One region of the Virgibacillus ainsalahensis genome, then DNA from elsewhere that is predicted to be linked to it. Evidence: riboswitches for the same ligand, from Rfam matches in the RefSeq annotation. Region 1 holds a riboswitch; the other holds the start of a gene.
What was found. A riboswitch is a leader RNA that binds a small molecule or an ion and turns the genes downstream of it on or off. The one in region 1 is predicted to bind FMN.
Positions count from the first base shown of each region.

Region 2: another riboswitch for FMN. It lies ahead of ACZ427_RS05825 (ECF transporter S component); the one in region 1 lies ahead of ribE (riboflavin synthase).

Region 1 is NZ_AP043943.1:2,756,243-2,766,093, reverse strand. It holds gene ACZ427_RS13585 (RluA family pseudouridine synthase) at 1-454, shown strand, start outside; gene ACZ427_RS13580 (DmpA family aminopeptidase) at 732-1,733, opposite strand; gene ACZ427_RS13575 (redoxin domain-containing protein) at 1,871-2,377, shown strand; FMN riboswitch at 2,516-2,662, shown strand; gene ribE (riboflavin synthase) at 2,894-3,544, shown strand; partial or broken gene ribB (3,4-dihydroxy-2-butanone-4-phosphate synthase) at 3,559-4,170, shown strand; gene ribH (6,7-dimethyl-8-ribityllumazine synthase) at 4,196-4,666, shown strand; gene ACZ427_RS13555 (hypothetical protein) at 4,790-4,960, shown strand; gene ACZ427_RS13550 (ABC-F family ATP-binding cassette domain-containing protein) at 4,986-6,869, shown strand; gene ACZ427_RS13545 (hypothetical protein) at 7,025-7,594, shown strand; gene ACZ427_RS13540 (C45 family autoproteolytic acyltransferase/hydolase) at 7,709-8,758, shown strand; gene ACZ427_RS13535 (hypothetical protein) at 8,873-9,544, shown strand; gene ACZ427_RS13530 (CoA-disulfide reductase) at 9,767-9,851, opposite strand, start outside.
Region 2 is NZ_AP043943.1:1,235,950-1,245,800, reverse strand. It holds gene menB (1,4-dihydroxy-2-naphthoyl-CoA synthase) at 1-10, opposite strand, end outside; gene menH (2-succinyl-6-hydroxy-2,4-cyclohexadiene-1-carboxylate synthase) at 52-873, opposite strand; gene menD (2-succinyl-5-enolpyruvyl-6-hydroxy-3-cyclohexene-1-carboxylic-acid synthase) at 879-2,618, opposite strand; gene ACZ427_RS05840 (isochorismate synthase) at 2,621-4,006, opposite strand; gene ACZ427_RS05835 (1,4-dihydroxy-2-naphthoate polyprenyltransferase) at 4,178-5,113, shown strand; gene ACZ427_RS05830 (TraR/DksA C4-type zinc finger protein) at 5,162-5,518, shown strand; gene ACZ427_RS05825 (ECF transporter S component) at 6,331-6,915, opposite strand; FMN riboswitch at 7,081-7,226, opposite strand; gene ACZ427_RS05820 (S8 family serine peptidase) at 7,430-9,851, opposite strand, start outside.

The DNA of each region.
Region 1 (9,851 bases):
TGCAAAAACCGAAAAGGTAAAACATATGCTGCAAAACAATTGGAAAGACACGGTAAAAGAACGGACCTATGTTGCCCTTGTAGAAGGCGAGGTTACAAAAGAGAAAGGTTATATTTCTTCCTGGCTTAAGGAAAGCAAGACGCATCTGATGTATTCCAGCCCGGCCAAAAATGATGGGCTGCATGCGATTACCCATTATAAATGTATCCAATCCAATAAAGAATTCTCCCTATTAGAAGTACAGCTGGAAACAGGCCGGAAGAATCAAATCCGTGTGCATATGCAGGATCTCGGTTATCCGGTTGTTGGGGATAAAAAATATGGATCAAAGAAAAAGGCGATAGGCCGGCTGGGGCTTCATGCAAAGGTCCTGGCATTTAAGCATCCTTCCACTGGACGATCATTACTATTCAAGGCAGATGTTCCAAAGTCTTTCATTAATAAGTCTAGATAGTTAAGTGATAGCAAAATAAGGCTGTTACTCATTTTTTCCAGTATTCCATTATTATGTGAGCCACGTCCAGTGTAGCGGACTCCCTTCTCGAGATCTTAAGTAAGAACTCCCCTCATGAGCAAAGAACGTGCATGTTGAGTTCAGATGGGTCAGTTCGGCGTTGCTCACGTATTAGTGGCGTATCACCTGAATTTGATGAAACATCGCCCTTGGCTTATTAACCATCCCCCGAATCCGCTAAAACATCGCCCTTGGATTATTGACCATCACCTGAATCCTATAAATCATCCTTGAGCATCCGAACGTTATGCACTACCCGTCCTTTTCTACCTTCTGTTTTTTCAGCCTGTTCAAGTGATCGTATGACCGCATCTTCTGTTGTTTCGATAACTGCTTGAAATAATTGATTCATCAATGGATGATCATCACGAAGAAAGGACATGGATTCTACCGCATAATTTGAGTTGTGATCCGATGTACTTGCGGTTGAAAAGGCAATGGCAATATCTCCGCTGCCGTGGTCAATATGGCTTCCTGTACGACCAAGTCCTGCTGCGCAACGTTTAGCCAGACGTTTTAACTGCCGGTCATAAAGTGGAGCATCAGTAGCGATAATCATCATGATGGAGCCATCAGGAGTTTCCAGCTCGATTTTATTCCAATCGGCAAATAATGCTTGTTCTCGTTTGCCAAAATTACTTAGGACCAAGCAGCCGACCGTGTACGTTTGCTTATCGGATATAACTTTACGGGAAGCTGTACCGATTCCGCCTTTGTAACCGAAGCAGACCATCCCTTTTCCGGCACCTACAGCACCTTCTTGTACAGGGCTTTCTGTAGCATTATGAATGGCTTCCATCGCATGTTTCGGCTTTATTGCCTGATGCCGAATCGAGTTCAAATAACCGTCATTACACTCACCAACAACAATATTAATGGTACCTGTGGTATCACCAATTTCCTTATTTTCCTCAAGCATATATTGCAGTGTCCCCTGAAGAACCGATCCCACTCCAAATGTATTTGTCAGCATAATTGGTGATTCAAGCAGTCCAAGCTCCTCCAGCTGAATAATACCAGTTGATTTACCAAATCCGTTAATTACCGCACTTGCTGCGCGTACTTTTTTCTTAAACAGATTTCCACCATGGGGAAGGATTGCCGTAACACCAGTGCATATGGAGTCTTCTCTATCAATCTTTTCATGTAAAGTGACATGTCCTACTCTTACACCTTTGATATCCGTAATGCAATTGAATTTTCCTTTTGGTAATGGCATAGAAGGATTCTCCTTTTTTAGCATTTAATTGAAGTATATGTATTATAGCAAATTCTTAGCAAAGTCACCGTATTTTTTGTATGTATCAATCAAAGTGCGGAAGAATAAATACGACTACGTTAGCGGAGGTATGGTTTATGAAAAAAATACGATTATGGTTTATTTTACTAGTTATGATTACAATTGCATTAGTAGCCGGATCTACAGTAGCAGCCGAGGAAACAGGTCTTGAAATTGGAAATACAGCACCTGATTTTGAATTGACAACAACAGATGGTGAGACGGTTAAATTATCCGATTTCCGTGGAGAACGGGTGATGCTGAATTTCTGGGCGACCTGGTGTCCGCCATGCAAAGAAGAATTGCCGGCAATGCAGGAATTCTATGAGGATAAAGATGTCGCCATACTTGCAATTAATTTAACCGATACGGAAATCAATCAAAAGGACATACCAAAAATGACCGATGAATTTGGGTTAACTTTTCCGATATTGTTGGATAATCAGGGGGAAGTATCAACCTTATATCGGATTAAACCAATCCCGACTTCCTACATGATTGATTCAGAGGGAGTTATTCAATATAAGGCTTTTGGTGCACTGGATTATGAGTTGATGGTCGAGGAGTTTGAAAAGATGGAATGATAAAGGCGGCAATTTTGACTGAACAAATGATGCTGGAGTGATTCTGCCGATGAAGAACAATAATTCTATATTTTAACCAGGCTATATCTTTGCATTTTCCCAGTATTAACTGTATACTATAAGAAATTAAATTACGAAATAGTCCTTCGGGGTCGGGTGAAATTCCCAATCGGCGGTGTTGAAGCAATGCTTCTTAGTCCGTGACCCGTGCGGTTTTCTAACCAAGCGGTGGATCTGGTGAAACTCCAGAGCCGACAGTTATAGTCTGGATGGGAGAAGGAATTTTTAGTGATGCACGGTTGCTAAAGTGATAGTAATTTCGTTGATTTTATACATTTTATATGTGTATAATCTTTCTTTTTGCTGTTTCTTTTGAATAAATAAAGTGTGCTGATAATTAAAATTCTAACCTAAGCCTCTGAAGCTATTTCAGGGGCTTTTTTCGTTTACATAAATCACTTATGCAGTAGGAAAGTAAATTACTTTTCCATCTGCCTTACAGAAAGGAAGAGCGCATTGTTTACAGGAATTATTGAAGATAAAGGGACTGTAAAAAATATCAAAAACGTATCGGAACAGGCGGTTCAATTGACCATTGAATCAGCAAAGATACTCGAAGACGTAAATATTGGCGACAGTATTTCGGTGAATGGGATTTGTCTCACTGTTACAGAGTATTCAGGTAACCATTTCCAGGTGGACGCTATGCCTGAAACCATTCAATCAACCTCATTACAGGCGTTAAAAACAGGGTCAAGTGTGAATCTGGAACGGGCGATGCATGCAAACGGACGATTCGGAGGTCACTTTGTTTCAGGACATGTGGATGGTACCGGTAAAATATACGGAAAACGAAAACAGGAAAATGCAATTTATTATGATATTCAGATTCCAGAGGAGCTGTCCGGTTTTTTATTGCATAAAGGCTCTATTACGGTTGATGGTGTTAGTTTAACATTATTTGCAGTAAACAAGGATTCCTTTACCATTTCACTCATTCCACATACTGTGTCGGAAACGATTCTTGGTGAAAAAGGGATAGGCGATCGTGTAAATATTGAATGCGATATGCTGGCAAAATATGTGCAAAATATGCTAAGCAAGCAATTTCCACAGCAGAAAAATGAAATAGATCAGGAATTTCTTGAAAATAATGGGTTTGCATAAAGGGAGTGTATAAAATGTTCCATTCAATTGAAGAGGCAATAGCTGAATTAGAACAGGGAAAGCCTATCATTGTTACAGATGATGAAAACAGGGAAAATGAAGGTGACCTCATTGCCTTGTCGGAAACAGTCACAGCTGATGTGATTAATTTTATGATTACACACGCAAGAGGTTTGGTATGTACGCCAATCAAAGCAGACTTGGCCGAAAAACTTGGCCTGTCGATGATGACAGATCAAAGTACAGATCCATTAGGAACAGCTTTTACAGTTTCAATCGATCATATAGATACAACGACTGGTATCAGCGCGAACGAACGGTCGAGGACGATACGAGCTTTAACGGACCCGGAGGTACTGGCGGCAGATTTTAAAAAACCCGGACATGTATTTCCCTTAATTGCCAAAGAAGGTGGTGTATTGACCCGCCCTGGCCATACGGAAGCTGCGGTCGATTTAGCATTATTAAGTAATGCCTTTCCTTCCGGAGTAATTTGTGAAATTATCAAAGATGATGGCACAATGGCCCGGATTCCGGATTTACTGGAAATGGCCGAACTGTTTGACTTGAAACTAATTACAATAGAGCAATTAATTGCTTATCGAAAAAAAATGGAGACTCGTATTCATAATTAATGAGGAGATGAAACAGATGGGAAAAAAATTTGAAGGAAATGTAGTTGGTACAGATTTAAAAATAGGTATCGTTGTAGGCAGATTTAATGAATTCATTACAGGTAAATTATTGGAAGGTGCCGTCGATACATTAAAAAGACATGGTGTTGTTGAGGGGAGCATCGATATTGCCTGGGTCCCCGGCGCTTTTGAAATTCCGTTAATCGCTCAAAAGATGGCAGAAAAACCGGAATATGATGCTGTAATCACACTGGGAACAGTAATCCGTGGATCCACACCGCATTTTGATTATGTTTGTAGTGAAGCTGCAAAGGGTGTTTCAGGCGCATCTTCTAAGTCAGGCAAACCGGTAATCTTTGGTGTTTTAACAACGGAAACGATTGAACAGGCCATCGAACGTGCAGGTACCAAGGCAGGAAATAAGGGTGCTGAAGCTGCTGTTTCTGCAGTCGAAATGGTGAACCTGATCAAATCAATAGAAGGATAAAGGTGTCGGGGAGGCAGTACATACTGCTTTTCCCGGCTTTTTAAATGGAAAAATACCGATGAGTAAGATAAACTGTATGGTGGGCTATTACGAATATCGGGGGAGATTATAATCAAACTTTTAGTGACACAATTTATTATCATAGCAGTAGTCTGGACAGGAATGGCCTTTTTCTTTTCTGATATGAATGATACGAGTAAATTAATCTTTTATCTCGTTACTTCCTGGTTGTTATTTTTAATTGTTATCATTGGGAAGGCATGGATAAAGAATAGAAGACATCAAACGAAATAGATAAAAGCGTGAGGAAGGATAGTATATGCTTACGATTGAAAATGTACATAAGTCATATGGTGAAAAATTGTTATTTAAAGATATCACTGTAACAATTGCTGAACAGGAACGCATCGGTCTCATCGGGGTGAACGGGACAGGTAAGTCAAGTTTTCTAAAAACAATTGCCGGAATCGAGACACCCGAGAAAGGGATAATCAAACATTCAATGGATTACCATATCGAATATTTGCCCCAGGACCCTGAATTGGACAATGATTTAACTGTTATTGAACAAATTTATTATGGTGAAGCAACGATTATGAAAGTCATGCGTGATTATGAACAGGCGGTCTTGCATCTTCAGCGAGACCCGGAAAGTAAGCAAGCACAATCCCGGCTACTAAAAATGCAGCAGAAAATGGATGATGAGGAAGCATGGGAAGCAAATGCTGCGGCAAAGAAGATTCTTACCAAATTGGGAATTACGGATTTTGATAAAAATGTCACCGAGCTTTCAGGGGGACAGCGAAAGCGAATCGCAATCGCAAAAGCACTTATCCAGCCTGCAGATCTGCTTATTTTGGATGAGCCTACAAACCATTTAGATAATGAAACAGTGGAATGGCTGGAGAAATATTTGCAAGCTTATAGAGGGTCCTTACTGCTTGTAACACATGACAGGTATTTTCTGAACCGTGTTACCAATCGAATCTACGAATTGGATAAAGGCAATCTGTATATTTACGAAGGCAATTATGAAGTGTTTCTGGAAAAGAAAGCTGAACGTGAAGCTCTAGAACGAAGCAATGAACAAAAACATCAAAACACATTACGACGGGAGCTGGCCTGGTTAAAACGCGGTGCAAAAGCCAGATCGACAAAGCAAAAAGCAAGGATTAACCGCGTATCGGAGATGAAAGAGCAGAAATTTGATACGACAAAGAAAAATGTTGAATTCCAGGCAGCCTCAACAAGGTTAGGAAAAAAAGTTATTGAAGTGAACAATATTGATAAAACCTTTGAAGATAAAAAGCTGTTGGAAGATTTCAGTCATCTTATCGTACCCGGGGACCGTATTGGGATTGTTGGCCCAAACGGTACTGGCAAAACAACACTGTTGAATATAATGGCGAAGCGGGTGAGCCCTGATCAAGGAGAAATCGAGACAGGAGAAACCGTTAAAATCGGTTATTATACCCAGGGTGATGAAGAACTTGATGGCAATATGCGTATGATAGATTATATAAAAGAAGTAGCTGAAGTCATCTATACGAAAGATGGTACAGAAATCACTGCAGAACAGATGCTGGAGAGATTCCTGTTTACCCGTCCTCAGCAATGGACCTATATACGCAGGCTTTCCGGCGGGGAAAAACGGCGTCTGTATTTGCTGAAGGTGTTGATGACAGAGCCGAATGTGCTGTTTCTCGATGAGCCTACAAATGACCTGGATACACAGACACTAAGTATTTTAGAGGAATATTTGGATCATTTCCCGGGTGTGGTGATTACCGTTTCCCATGATCGGTATTTCTTGGACAGAGTTGTAGATCAGCTGATTGTCTTTAAAGGACAGGGAAAAACACGACATTTCTTTGGAAATTATAGCGATTATCTTGAAGAAATTAGGGAGACAGAAGAAAACCAGCAGAAAAAGATGGTTAAACCAGCAGAAAAACCAAAAAAGCAAAAGAAAAAACTCTCCTACCATGAGCAGAAAGAATGGAACGTAATTGAAGAGGAAATTATGGAACTGGAAGCTCGGGTTGAAGAACTTCAGGGTGAAATTGCTGAAGCCGGAAGTGATTCTGAAAAGGTGCAAGAAATATTTACCGAGCAGCAGAAAGTAGAAGCGGAATTGGAAACAAAAATGGATCGTTGGGAAGAACTTTCTCTGCTGGTGGAAGAATTGGCAAATAAATCATAAAAGGTTCTGCTGTATGTTTAGGATGGTTTCTTCCATACAGTTTGAGAACGTATTTCGTTAACTGCCTAAGTTCTATGCCAAGTTTTTCATCCTGAATAGAATTACTCTTTTAGTCTAAAACTAAAAAGAAATGATTTATTTAGGTGGGCTGAGAGATGAATGAACATCAATTATATCAAGAAATCTTCAAAGTTAGGGAACAGCTTAGTAACTTATATTCTGAATACTGGAGTCTCTATTCAGGTATGGATACATGGTACTTTTGGGTCAATATTGCGAGCGTTTTGCTGCCACTGATTTTTCTGTACTTTGTAATAGATAGGAAAAGATTATTCGAAATTTCTTTTTTTGGTTTTACGATACACATTTTATGGATGAATGTGGATACTATATTAGCGGAGCAAAATTTTCTTATTCACCCACACACATTGACTCCCCTTACTACGAGTGGAATCACGGTAACTGCCGTTTTACTTCCAGTAACTTTCATGCTCTTGTATCAACACTGTACAAATAAAGGGAAAAATTTTTACTTTTATGCTGTAATTGCGTCGGTCATTTTTGCTTTTGGTTTAGGAGGTTTATCTAGTATTTTCGGTTTATTAGAATTCCATAAAGGAATGAACCTGACGTACTTATTATTCATTGATGTCGGGATTGCGTTTCTGTCCCTATGGTTTACAAAGCTTTTTCTTAAAATAAAAAATACAGATAGAAAAATATAAGCTCCAGTTGTGACTGGGGTTTTTCGGCATTTTGTTTATCAAGAAAAATTATTTTCTATTTCTATTCATATAAGATACACTATAGGCAGATAATAGAAAATGAGGGATGTACGGATGAAGCAGATATATAGTGATATTGTCCAATTTCGCGGCAGCCACTATGATTTTGGATACATGCAGGGGGAATTGCTTAAAGATTCTTTTACCGTAGAGAATCGGAAAAAACAGTGGAAAATAAGAAGGCCACGCTTTACCATAAGTGAAGCGGAAGCAAAACAGGCGTTTTTGTCATTTGCTCCTAAAATTTGGGAGGAACTTATCGGTTTTCGTGATGCTTTGGAATGGAAAATGGAAGATGTATTACTGGAATTCGGCGGGTATCGTCTTGAATATGTGAAAAGCGGTTGTTCCATTTTCACCGGATCTGATTATATGATTCGTAATTATGATTACAATCCCAAGACCTATGAAGGTCGTTATACGGTTTATCAGCCAACAGATAATGGCTATGCGGTGATTGGACCATCCCAGAAGATCACTGGACGTATGGATGGGATGAATGAAAAAGGGCTGGTAATGGGATACAATTTTATGCACCGCAAGAAGCCAGGTGATGGATTTATCTGTCATATGATTGGAAGAATCGTTCTGGAAACTTGCGCAAATGTAGATGAAGCGATCTCTCTTTTGAAAGAAATTCCGCATCGCCACTCTTTTAGCTACACCGTGCTGGATGAAAATGAGGAGACATTTGTGGTGGAAGCAACTCCAAGAGGGGTGGAAGTAAGACAATCTAATATCTGTACGAATCATTTTGAAATCCTGAAAGACGAAAACCGCCATCATCTGGATGATTCTTATCAACGGTTAAATGTGATGAAGCAGCAAGCTGGCACAATGGACGCCTATCAGGCATTCCGAATGCTAAATGATACGGATAGAGGAGTTTTTTCCGATAAATATAAACAATGGGCAGGGACGATTCATACATCTGCATATTTCCCAAAACAAAAAAAGGCAGGATTTGCTCTTGGCGGTGATCGTGAACCGCTTATGTTTGATTTTGAGAAATGGCTTCAAGGTGATAATATTACAGCAAAACGGATTTTAGGTGAGGTGAATACGGAGGTCCCTTTTGTCCATATGGAAAAAAATGTACGATAACTACCGGTGATTATGTTTAAATTTTGATAAACTTAGGGAACTTATATATGGGCTTTCTTTTTCACGAAATATAGTTATAATATAAAAAGCATAAGCATTTTAGGAGGTAACGAAATGAAGCTTTATCAAGTAAGAAAAGGACAATTTGTTTTTTACAGAAATGAACTGCATAAGGTTTATTCTGTTAAGCCTGTGTTTAAAAAATCTGTCCATCTGTACCGTTTGAAAGACATGCAGCAGGTTTTGACGAGTGCCAGTGAAATCGAATTGTACAGACCTCAGCATAATGATACTTTTATATTCTATGGGAAGCGATATACGATAGATAAAGATAGCAAGCCAGAACCTGGTGATTATATTCTAATTATCAAGCCTGCCCCTGATTTCCTGGATCACTATTCCCTAAACGAAATTGAAAAAGTGGAAAGTGTAGAGGGAGGAAATGTAACGACAACAAGGGATAATGGTGTAAAACATAGTGAGTATGTTGTAATGGTTCCCGGAAAGTCTGATGCCAGTCAGGAAATTGCCTATTTTGATAAAAATCTGGTACCGGAGTCCCAGCAAATTGAGGATGAGTCCATTTCCTATCTTTCTGAGAAAGATGATACATTAAAGCCGGTTGTCGGAGATATCTATATTGATGTTCAAAACAAAACAAAAGCAATGGTTGTTGCGATGACGGAAGATGAAGTTGTATTTGGCCATGGCGTACGTGTTCACGTTGCGGAACTGCTAAATGAGTCTAATTTTGAACTCGTCTACCGTTTTGAAGAAGATTTATAATAGAGGAACAAAGGGTCTGCCCCCACAATCAAGCAAGGGGGCAGACCCTTTTATTTAAAAGATAAGAAACCAGCATGGCGGCGAAGAGCATGCCGCCACTACTCTATAATGAAAACAGCTAATGTAATCAGAAGGCTGTTCTCTAAAAGATATGGGACTGCAATTACTTTTCCCATCAAAAAGACTTGCCAAAAGCCAATTTTTCTAAATTTCTTTTTAAAGTTAAAGCATACTGGAAGCTTTGTATCCAATAATGTTAATTGGATCTTTTGGACTTGAATATGGAGGTGCATAGCCTAATTCTACT
Region 2 (9,851 bases), 1.5 Mb from region 1:
CTACTGTCATACGAAAACCTCCTTGTGGTATGTTTTGCCACTATGTAATATTCATAAAGCAGCCTTGGAGTATTCACTGGATAAAATAAACTCCATTACTAGTTTACCAAAAACTTCTGTTTTTTCCACATGAATTGCATGCCCAACATTTTCGACTATTTCAAAACGGGCATTTTTTAAGTCTTTCTCCATGTTTTTGTTGATATTGGTAAATTTATGGTCATGTTCACCCACTAGCAGCAGAACAGGATTTGAAATGGATTCAAGCTGGTGCCACCAGCAAGGCTGCACTCCTGTTCCCATATTACGCAATGATTGGGCTAGACCCTCTTTTGTTTGTGCGAGTCGTTGATGCCGAATGTTTCTTTGAATACGACGGGGGAGTTTTTTTTGTGTATCAAAAAGTGGAAGTTTTTCCCAAAAATTAACAAACTCCTCAAGATCCTCGTTTTCTATTCGTTTGGCAATTTGTTCATCTTTCTCTATTCGCTCTTGGCGCTCTTTCTTTGTTGCCAGCCCTGGTGATGCACTTTCAAGTATTAATGATTGAATAGCTTCCGGGTACAGCATCGCAAAAGATAAGGCTGTTCTGCCACCCAAAGAATACCCGAGCAGATGAAATTTTTCCAACTGAATATAGTGAACCAATTCCTTTAGATCATGACAACATGCTTCCATTGATTTGGGGGTTGGTGTTTTTGTTTTCCCATGTCCAGGAAGATCAATCGAAATAATTTTAAAGTTATTTTGTAACATGGAAATAAAATCGGTCCATGTGGAAGAGCTGCCAGTAAAACCATGAAGCAATACGACTGGTCTCCCTTCACCATGAATTTCATACCAGTAGGATGCATCATTGATTGAAAAATACAATCCATTCACTCCTTTCTCGCCAGGAGTTCCTGCTCAATGGCTTTCCATTTATTACGATGCCACTGAACATTTGCAGTTCTGTCCGTTTGCACTTCAATGACGGTTAAACCTTGTTGCTTATAACTTCTTGCAAGTGCCTCCTTCAGTTCAGGCTCCTGTGTAACGACCACATGATGTCCCCCATACATTTGAGTAGACTGCTCGAAATCTATATCTGCCGGCGTGCCGAATAATGCTTCAAAATGTTTTTCGTTATTTAAATGAGGAAGGAAAGAAAAAATACCTCCTCCATTATTGTTAATCAGTAAAATGGTAATATTAAGGCGATAATGCTTTGCAGCCAATAATCCGTTCATATCATGGAAAAAGGACAAATCTCCTAAAAGCAAGGTTACCGGTTTACCGGCAGCCGCTGCACCAAGCCCACTGGAAATCATCCCATCAATCCCATTTGCGCCGCGGTTGGCAAGAACCGAAATATGTTTCTCTGTTGTCATGAAGAAAGTGTCCACATCTCTCACAGCCATACTATTGCCTACATATAAACTGCTATAATCAGGGATAACTTCCAGCATCCCCCTCACAGCCTCACCCTCTGTTATTGCCGTTTCCATTCCAGTCAGTAAATGCCTTTTGGCAATTTCATTCATTTCCAGCCATTCTTCGAACCACTCTGAATCAAAGTTCATATCAGTTTTCATCATGTCTTCACAAAACAATACCGGGTCCGTAAAGATAAATTCAGTACTGTTTCCTGTTGGTTCACGATACCCTGTATGTTTTTCCAATATAAACTGTGTTGCTTCTGGATGTTCTTTTACATAAAAAAGATATGGTTTGGAAACCGGCATGGCACCAAAGCGAATGATAAAGTCCGGCTTCAGCTGTTTACGAACCGATTCATTTCTTAAAAATGCGTCATACGTTTCGATGATCCTATCTTTTGGATGATCTCCTGCCCGTACTTGGGAAAGCGGATCGGCAAGTATTGGTAGGCCCCATTTATCGGCAAGTTTCGTGATTGCTTCAGCAAAATTCATGTCCACCTGGGGTCCGCAGACAATAACACCTTTTTTCTTACCTTGGAGTTTATCAACAAGCTGCTGTATCTGTTGCTGTGATAACCTTTTATCTCCACCGATAACTGGGCTGAAAGATTGTTCACGTTCAGATGGGGATTTCCATATATTTTCCAGTGAAAAATCAGGATTCAATGGTTCCCGGAATGGAAAATTTAAATGAACTGGCCCCGGGTTTCCCTCATTAGCCATGTAAACAGCACGTGCAGCCTTACTTCTCACATAATTTAACATGGCTGACGAAGCTTCAGGCAAGGCCATTTCCTGAAACCACTTCACATAGTCTCCGTATAATTTAATTTGTTCAATTGCCTGCGGCGCCCCGACGTCCCGTAATTCATGAGGGCGATCTGCGGTTAGTATTACCAGAGGTACTCTGCTGTAATGTGCTTCTACAATGGCGGGAAAGTAGTTAGCTGCAGCGGTTCCTGATGTGCAAACAAGCGCGACAGACCGTTTTGTTTCTTTCGCCATTCCCAGCGCAAAAAAAGCGGCGGAACGCTCATCCAGAACGATCCACTCGTTTATTCCCTTATGTTCTGTCATCATCAAGGATAGTGGTGTAGATCTTGATCCTGGGGAAATGACGACATCTGTTATCCCATTGATCACAAGTTCATCTGTAAAATTAGCTGTATAACGTGTCAAAATCTCTGTATGATTCATGATTACTCTCCTAATACTGATAGCATTGGTAAAAACTTAACATTTGTTTCTTCATATTCTGCTTCCGGATCAGAATCTGCAACGACTCCACAACCTGCAAATAAAGACGCCTCATCTCCCTGTATGAGACCTGAGCGGATGGCCACAACAAATTCACTATTTTTACCACTGTCCAGCCAGCCGATTGGTGCTCCATACCAACCACGATCCAATAATTCATTATCACGGATAAAAGATAGAGATTCTTCTCGTGGCGTCCCACCAAGCGCTGGTGTCGGATGTAATTGTTTAATCACATCAAAAATACTGTAGCCCTTTTTCAAACTTGCAGTTACTGGTGTATATAAATGCTGTAAGTTTTTAAGTGGATAGACGACAGGTTCATCCGGTATATCAATACCCGAGCAATAATCTTTAATCTTATTTCTTATCATTTTAACGACAAAGTCATGCTCTTCGCGATTTTTTTCATCATGTAGCAGCTCATAACTGATTTTTATATCCTCTTCTTTCGTTTTCCCTCTCGGAGCTGTTCCAGCCAAACAAGTTGACAGTAAACGTTCATTGTCAATTTTCACCAGTCTTTCAGGGGTAGCGCCAATAAAACAGTCTTCCCCTTTTTCAAATGCAAAAATATAACTATTCGGTTGCATGTCTAACAATTTTTCCAATATCAAGCCAATGTCAGCCCGTTTATTGAACTTTAAGCGCAATTCCCTTGCAAGCACAATTTTTTCTGCTTTATTTTGACTAATCTCTTTCGTTGCCTGCCGCACTGTCTCTTTCCATGTTTCTGGCGAAATTTCCACTTTATTCTTAAGAACCAAGTCATCATCAGCTTTCCTTGTATAGGTGAAAAGTTTTTTTTCTGCTTCCATTATTTCTTTTGCCAGCTGAATGGGATGATCTTCTTTTTGCACATAGATATTTACCGTGAAGTAGCAGTCGTTATGATGTTTCGTTAAAATGAATTCCGGTATGGTAAAATGACTGGCCTTAAAATTATTCCATAATTTGGTTTTCTCTTTTTTAGGGTCAAACTCCATTCCCCCAATGGCAACAATTCCCGTACCAGCTTTTTTATACGGATTATGAATGATTGCTTCATTCACAAGATTATTCCATTGATCTTCTGTTATTTCAAACCGGTTCTCTTCTGCAATAATTTCAAATGCATTACCAATTCCAACGATACTAAACGTGTCATCCGTGCTTGCCCAAAAGGTACGGTCTTTCTCTGTAGTTTTTGCTGCTTCAAAAAATTGAAGCGGATCTGCATCGTCTATTTTTTTTGTTAAGCTGACAAGCTGAAAATCCTGATTTGATTTCAGCTTGAGAATCGCTTTATTTAATAATTCTTCTATTGATTTTTCTTTTGTTTCAATCATTGGTATAAACCTCCGTTAAAATACCGTAAGAGACTATCATATTTATTTTATTCTCTTTTTCATCGTTTCTCAAGGAAAGGGGCTATTTTTAATAATTTAGATAAATTGACACCACATCCCAATTTACTTACTATTAATATGATATAGATAGATTTCAGGGGGAGTAGTATAATGCAGTCTTCAAATAAAGTAAATGTGAAACAGGCTTTAAATGAGAGAGATGGTTTTCAGATTTGGTGGCGCCTATTGCGTCCACATACATTAACAGCTTCTTTTATACCTGTTTTTGTCGGCTCCATGCTGGCACTTACAGAAGGTTCTTTCCATATATCATTATTTCTTTCCATGCTAATCGCCTCCATGCTAATCCAATCTGCGACAAACATGTTCAATGAGTATTACGATCATGCTCGTGGACTCGATACAGAAGATTCTGTTGGTATCGGAGGAACGATTGTACGGGATGGTATCCCGCCAAAAACAGTCTTAAGTTTAGCACTCGGTTTCTTTGGTATTGCCATATTGCTTGGTGTATATATTTGTATTCAGTCCAGCTGGTGGATTGCCGTAATTGGTTTAATATGTATGCTTTTCGGCTATTTATATACAGGAGGGCCATATCCAATTGCATATACCCCATTAGGTGAACTGTTTTCCGGTTTTTTCATGGGAACTGTCATTATTGGAATCAGTTATTTCAACCAAACAGGAGCATTAACGGCAGTGAGTTTATGGGCTTCAGTCCCTGTGGCAATATTGATAGGATGTATCATGCTCTCCAATAATATCAGAGATTTAATTGGTGATAAAAAAAGTGGCAGGAAGACGATTGCAATTCTTTTAGGACACAAAAAAGCAGTAAACTTCCTTGCAGTTTTATTTTTCATCGTCTATCTGCTAACTGTCATTTACATTATAACGGGAATCCTGCCGCTATGGTCGATTATTACATTGCTTAGTATCGTAAAAGCCGTCGATGTCATTAAAGGTTTCCACGGAAAGACAGAACCAATTGAAATGATGCCAGCAATGGTCGCTACCGGAAAAACGAACACTATATATGGACTTTTATTAGGATTGTCTCTATTAATCAGTACGTTCATCTAGTCTGCTTTTCTGATTTACAGTCAGAAACAAAGATGAAAGGAGATAGTTATGCGTAACCATCTTAACAAAAAACAATTAGATTATTTTAAAGAGCAACTGTTAAAATTAAAAAAAGAAAATGAAGAAAAAATAGAATCAAATTATGGCGACAGTCCAAATGATGTGACTGGTGAGCTGGCAGATTATGATAACCACCAGGCAGACATGGGGACAGAGCAATTCGAACAGCAAAGGGATGCTGGGTTGAACCTTGTCCGTGAAGACCGTCTGCGTGAAATTGATGATGCATTGGTGCGTATGGAAGAAGGCACCTATGGTTTGAGTGAAAAATCGGGAAAGCAGATACCTGTTGAACGATTAGAAGTAATGCCAACCGCACGAAATTTGGTTGAAGAAGAAGAGTGATTTTTTAAGGACTGTGCTCCGCTGCGCGAATTAAGTTAGAGTGTTGGGGGTCAGTCCTTTTTTATTGTTTCTTTTAATAAGGCTGTTTTCAATTAGTATGGGGCTGCGATTACCCGCCCCACCGAAATGATTTGGAATTGCGATTACTCATCCCATCAAAAAGACTTGGGACTGTGATTACTCGTCCCATCGAAAGATATGTTGCTTTTGACACAATAGATATAAAAGACGAAGTAACTTTATCATGGTTTTGCTATCTTCCATTTCTATGAACCCGAGTGCTATCACAATCGCTTCGGCAGAATACTTCGCTTTCCGCGGGCACGGCTTCAGCCTCCTCGCGGAAGATCGCCGCTGCGGGGTCTTCAGACTCGTGCTGTTCCCGCTGGAGTCTACGTATTCTGCCTACGCTAAGAGTGGTGTTCTGATTATAGAAAGGATAAAGCTCATGGAATCTATGTTTCATGGAGGCTTTCTCACTCAAATAGAAAGCTATTCTAAGCTGCTTAAAAAAATGCGAGACTCCTACGGGAAAAGGAACAGTCTGAAGACCCCTAAGGCGAGGTCTTTGCGAGTGAGGAGGCTGAAGCGTTCCCCGTGGAAAGCGAGTGTTTTTTAAGCAGCGCTGGAGTAGCACTCATTTTGTAAAGGATGAGAGGAAGTCACTGCTAGGTTACGTCGTCTTTTATATCAACTGTGACGTTAAAGGGTAACAAAATTTACGAGAAGAGCTTTTTATGAGGGTTTCAATTATTTTATATTTATTGAAGCAGCAAAAAAAGCTAACCCGCTTTCGGATTAGCTTTTTTAATCTATATATGATTAGCTTGTTTCTGTTCAATCCATGTTCGCATTTTTACAAATAAAGGAACAAATAGTAAACCAACTACAATACCTTTGATAATATTAAAAGGTAGCACACCCGCAACGACGGACACCCACTTCACCTGTTCTGTCATCTCCCAGCCCATGAACCAGGAATATGCCGGTAAAATAAGAAAATAATTTAATACACTCATTCCAAGCGCCATGATGATCGTTCCTGTCACTAAGCCGGATACGATGCTTTTAACACCTTTAAATTTATGATAAAGCATTGATACAGGGACGACAAACATCAAACCTGCCAGAAAGTTTGCAGCAACCCCGATAGGATCACCCGCTCCTGAAACGATTAAATAGAGTATATTTTTCACGGCTACTACAATTACTCCTGCCATTGGTGAAAAAATGAGTGAAGCAATTAATGCTGGTACTTCACTGAAATCAATTTTTAAATAGGCAGGTAAAAGTGGTAACGGAAAATTCAAGAAAAATAGTACGAGTGAAACAGTACCAAGTAGTGCCAGAATAATAAGTTTTAATAGATTTGATGATTGCTTGCTGGTAGATTGCATCATCTTTCTCCTCCTCCATCTTTAACCGATTCCTATCTCGTTTCGATGAAGGATAAAGCCTTTTCCAATAATAAAAATACATAAAAACCCTAAAGCCTAATGGGGCTTTAGGGTGGTAGATTTCTCACAGGAAAATATAAGCGCGAAACACACTTAAATTTGGCTCAACATCTTCTCCCATCCAGACTATACTGTCGGTCCCGGATTTACACCAGGTCAACCACTCCGCCTTTTGCTTTGTGGGTCACGGACTTAAAGCAAATTTGCTTCTTACCGTCGGTCGGGAATTTCACCCTGCCCCGAAGATTGGAATCGATAATTTAATTTGTATTCAGTATACAATACTTTATCTGTTTTGAAAAGACTTTTACAATTTTTTTAAAATTATCTTCCAGTGAGAATTGAAAACTTAACTAAACACTCAAGCTTTTATGGCTATAAAGCCCTAATTGTACTTATGCAGTAAGAAAGGTTCAGAAGCGATTGTTGTTCTGAACCTTTCCCAGATATACCATCAATCAGCGTTGATAAATAATTTACCTTCTGCCTGTTTGCGTGTTTCATTGCCATAGTCATCTACTGTTTTGACCTCAATAACTGCTCCTTCGGCATTTACGCTGTTTGTAGCTGTCCAATATCCTACATAGCTTCCATCATCTGTCTCCCTCATTGGAAGTTCCGTTGCATTTTCTGTCGTATTTGTTAGTGGCATATGAATCATAAATGTAGCATCTAATCCAGGTTCACTTTCAAATTCGATTTTCACACTTTCACCCGCATTGATAGATACATCTTCTGTAGGTGTAAGGTTTTCAATTTCAGCTGCAGCATATTTCACATCAATTGTAATGGACTCCGATGTACTGTTTCCAGCCAGATCCTGTGTAACAACTTCAATCTCATTTTCTCCATTGTCAAGCAGGATTCGTTTGGAATAGGTTCCATCCGTAACATCTGCCTCCTGTCCATTTACTTCTACAACATCAAGATTGGCATCTGATACTGTACCTTCAACCGTTACTGTTTCGCTATTTAATTTATCCCCGTCTTCTGGACTTTCAATTGTTAATTCTGGTGCCTGTGTATCCAGCGTTACCAGAACTGGTTCTGATTCACCTGTAGGCGTGTCATCAAGTAATGACACTACCGTTAATTCATTGTCACCTTCTGTTAACTCTGCCGGGATAGCGAACTGGCCATCTTCACCAACTTCGGCTCTGCCAACTTCTTCCCCATTGTTTAATAATTGGACAGTTGTTGTTGGAGAGGCCTCCCCTTCTACCGTAATTTCCTGTTCACTGGTAATTTGATCTTCAGCCGGGGAAGTAATCACTGGTTCTTCCACTTCATAGCTTACACGAGCACGAATCATATAGTTCCCTTCAACTGCTGGAGAGGGTGACCAGGCTCCACCAACGTATTGATAGCTGCGCTCCGCGTTTGGCCCGTTTTCATCTGTTGCTAAACCAGGTACATTTGGGTTTGCTCCTGTTTGAATATAGACCATGTAGAAATCATCATTGACAGTAATTGCGTGCTCTGACAAATCAACTACCGTCCATTCCTCTAGACTTCTTGTTGCTTCCGCATCAATCGGCCCCGCAATTCTTTCACCAGGTGTTCCATCAGGTCCAGATGCATCCCATACTTCAACTGCAAACTCTGTACCCCCAGGAGTTGGCCAATCTGTTCCATGGAATTGGAACACACCATCCGTTACAACGGCTGATTCTTCTTCCTCGGGTAAAGACATTTTTACTGCCCATCCATTTCCCGCATCATAGAATGCACGCGCGTTTTCAGCAGTACCGTCATCATAGCCGATTTCTCCGCCCGGAACAGCATGAAATGGTTCGAGTGCAACATCTACAACTACATCTTCTTCCAGGTTAGCTTCTACTTCTTTGCTATGATAACCTGTTGCCAATACATTTATTGTGTAATCGCCTTCATAAGCGGTCAGAGAATAGGTTCCGTCAGCGTCTGTTACTACTGGCTCAACATTTGCATCTTCTACAAGCAGAACCGTTGCACCTTCTATTGGTTCACCCGTAGACTCATCTGTAATTGTTCCATTTACTGTATATTGATCAATTTCTTCTAATACGAAATCAGCTTCTGTATTGCCATCTGCTTCAATTGTTACGGATTGTTCATCTGAATGAAACCCGTAAGCTTCTGCAGTAACGGTAAAGTCACCTGCAGCATGAAGCAAGGAGTAACTTCCGTCAGCAGGATCTGTGTTAACGGATCGTCCACTTTCAAGTACACTAACTTGCGCTCCCAATGGCAGTAATGTTGGATTGATTACTTCTTCTTCGATCGGTTCTTTTTCTTTTATTGGTAATACTGGTTTAATCTTCGCAGGATCTACTTTTTCTTTTAAAGATGCCTTTTCCCCGTCGTCTTTATTCAATCCTGGTGCTTTTCCATTATTTCCATTTGTTAACCCTTTTGCCTTACCATTGCCCTTGGCTATCCCCAGTGCATTTCCTTTTCCAGGCACAACACCAAGTGATGCACTAGGACTTTCTGATGTGTCGGATAATGTAACATCATCAATATACCAGCCATCTCTTACTACACTTCCATCTGTTTCTAAGTTAAATCCGATGTACACACGTTGGCCACTGTATTCGGAAAGATCGATTTCAGTGCTTTCCCAGCCATCAGATTCACCTGTCAACCGCAAGATTTGCGTCCACTCTTCCTGGTCGGTAGAAATAAACACATGACCATAATCCCAGTTGTTTTCAATATTATACCATTGATTAAACTGCAGATAGGATTCATCTTCAGGCAGATCAACGGGTGGCATTAAAAGCGTAGTATTCGAATTACTATCATATTCTCCATCCGGATTTGTTGCATACACATTCTCACCCGAAGCAGCTTCCTCTGGTCCCGACGTTGGTACACCACGTTCCCAACTATTA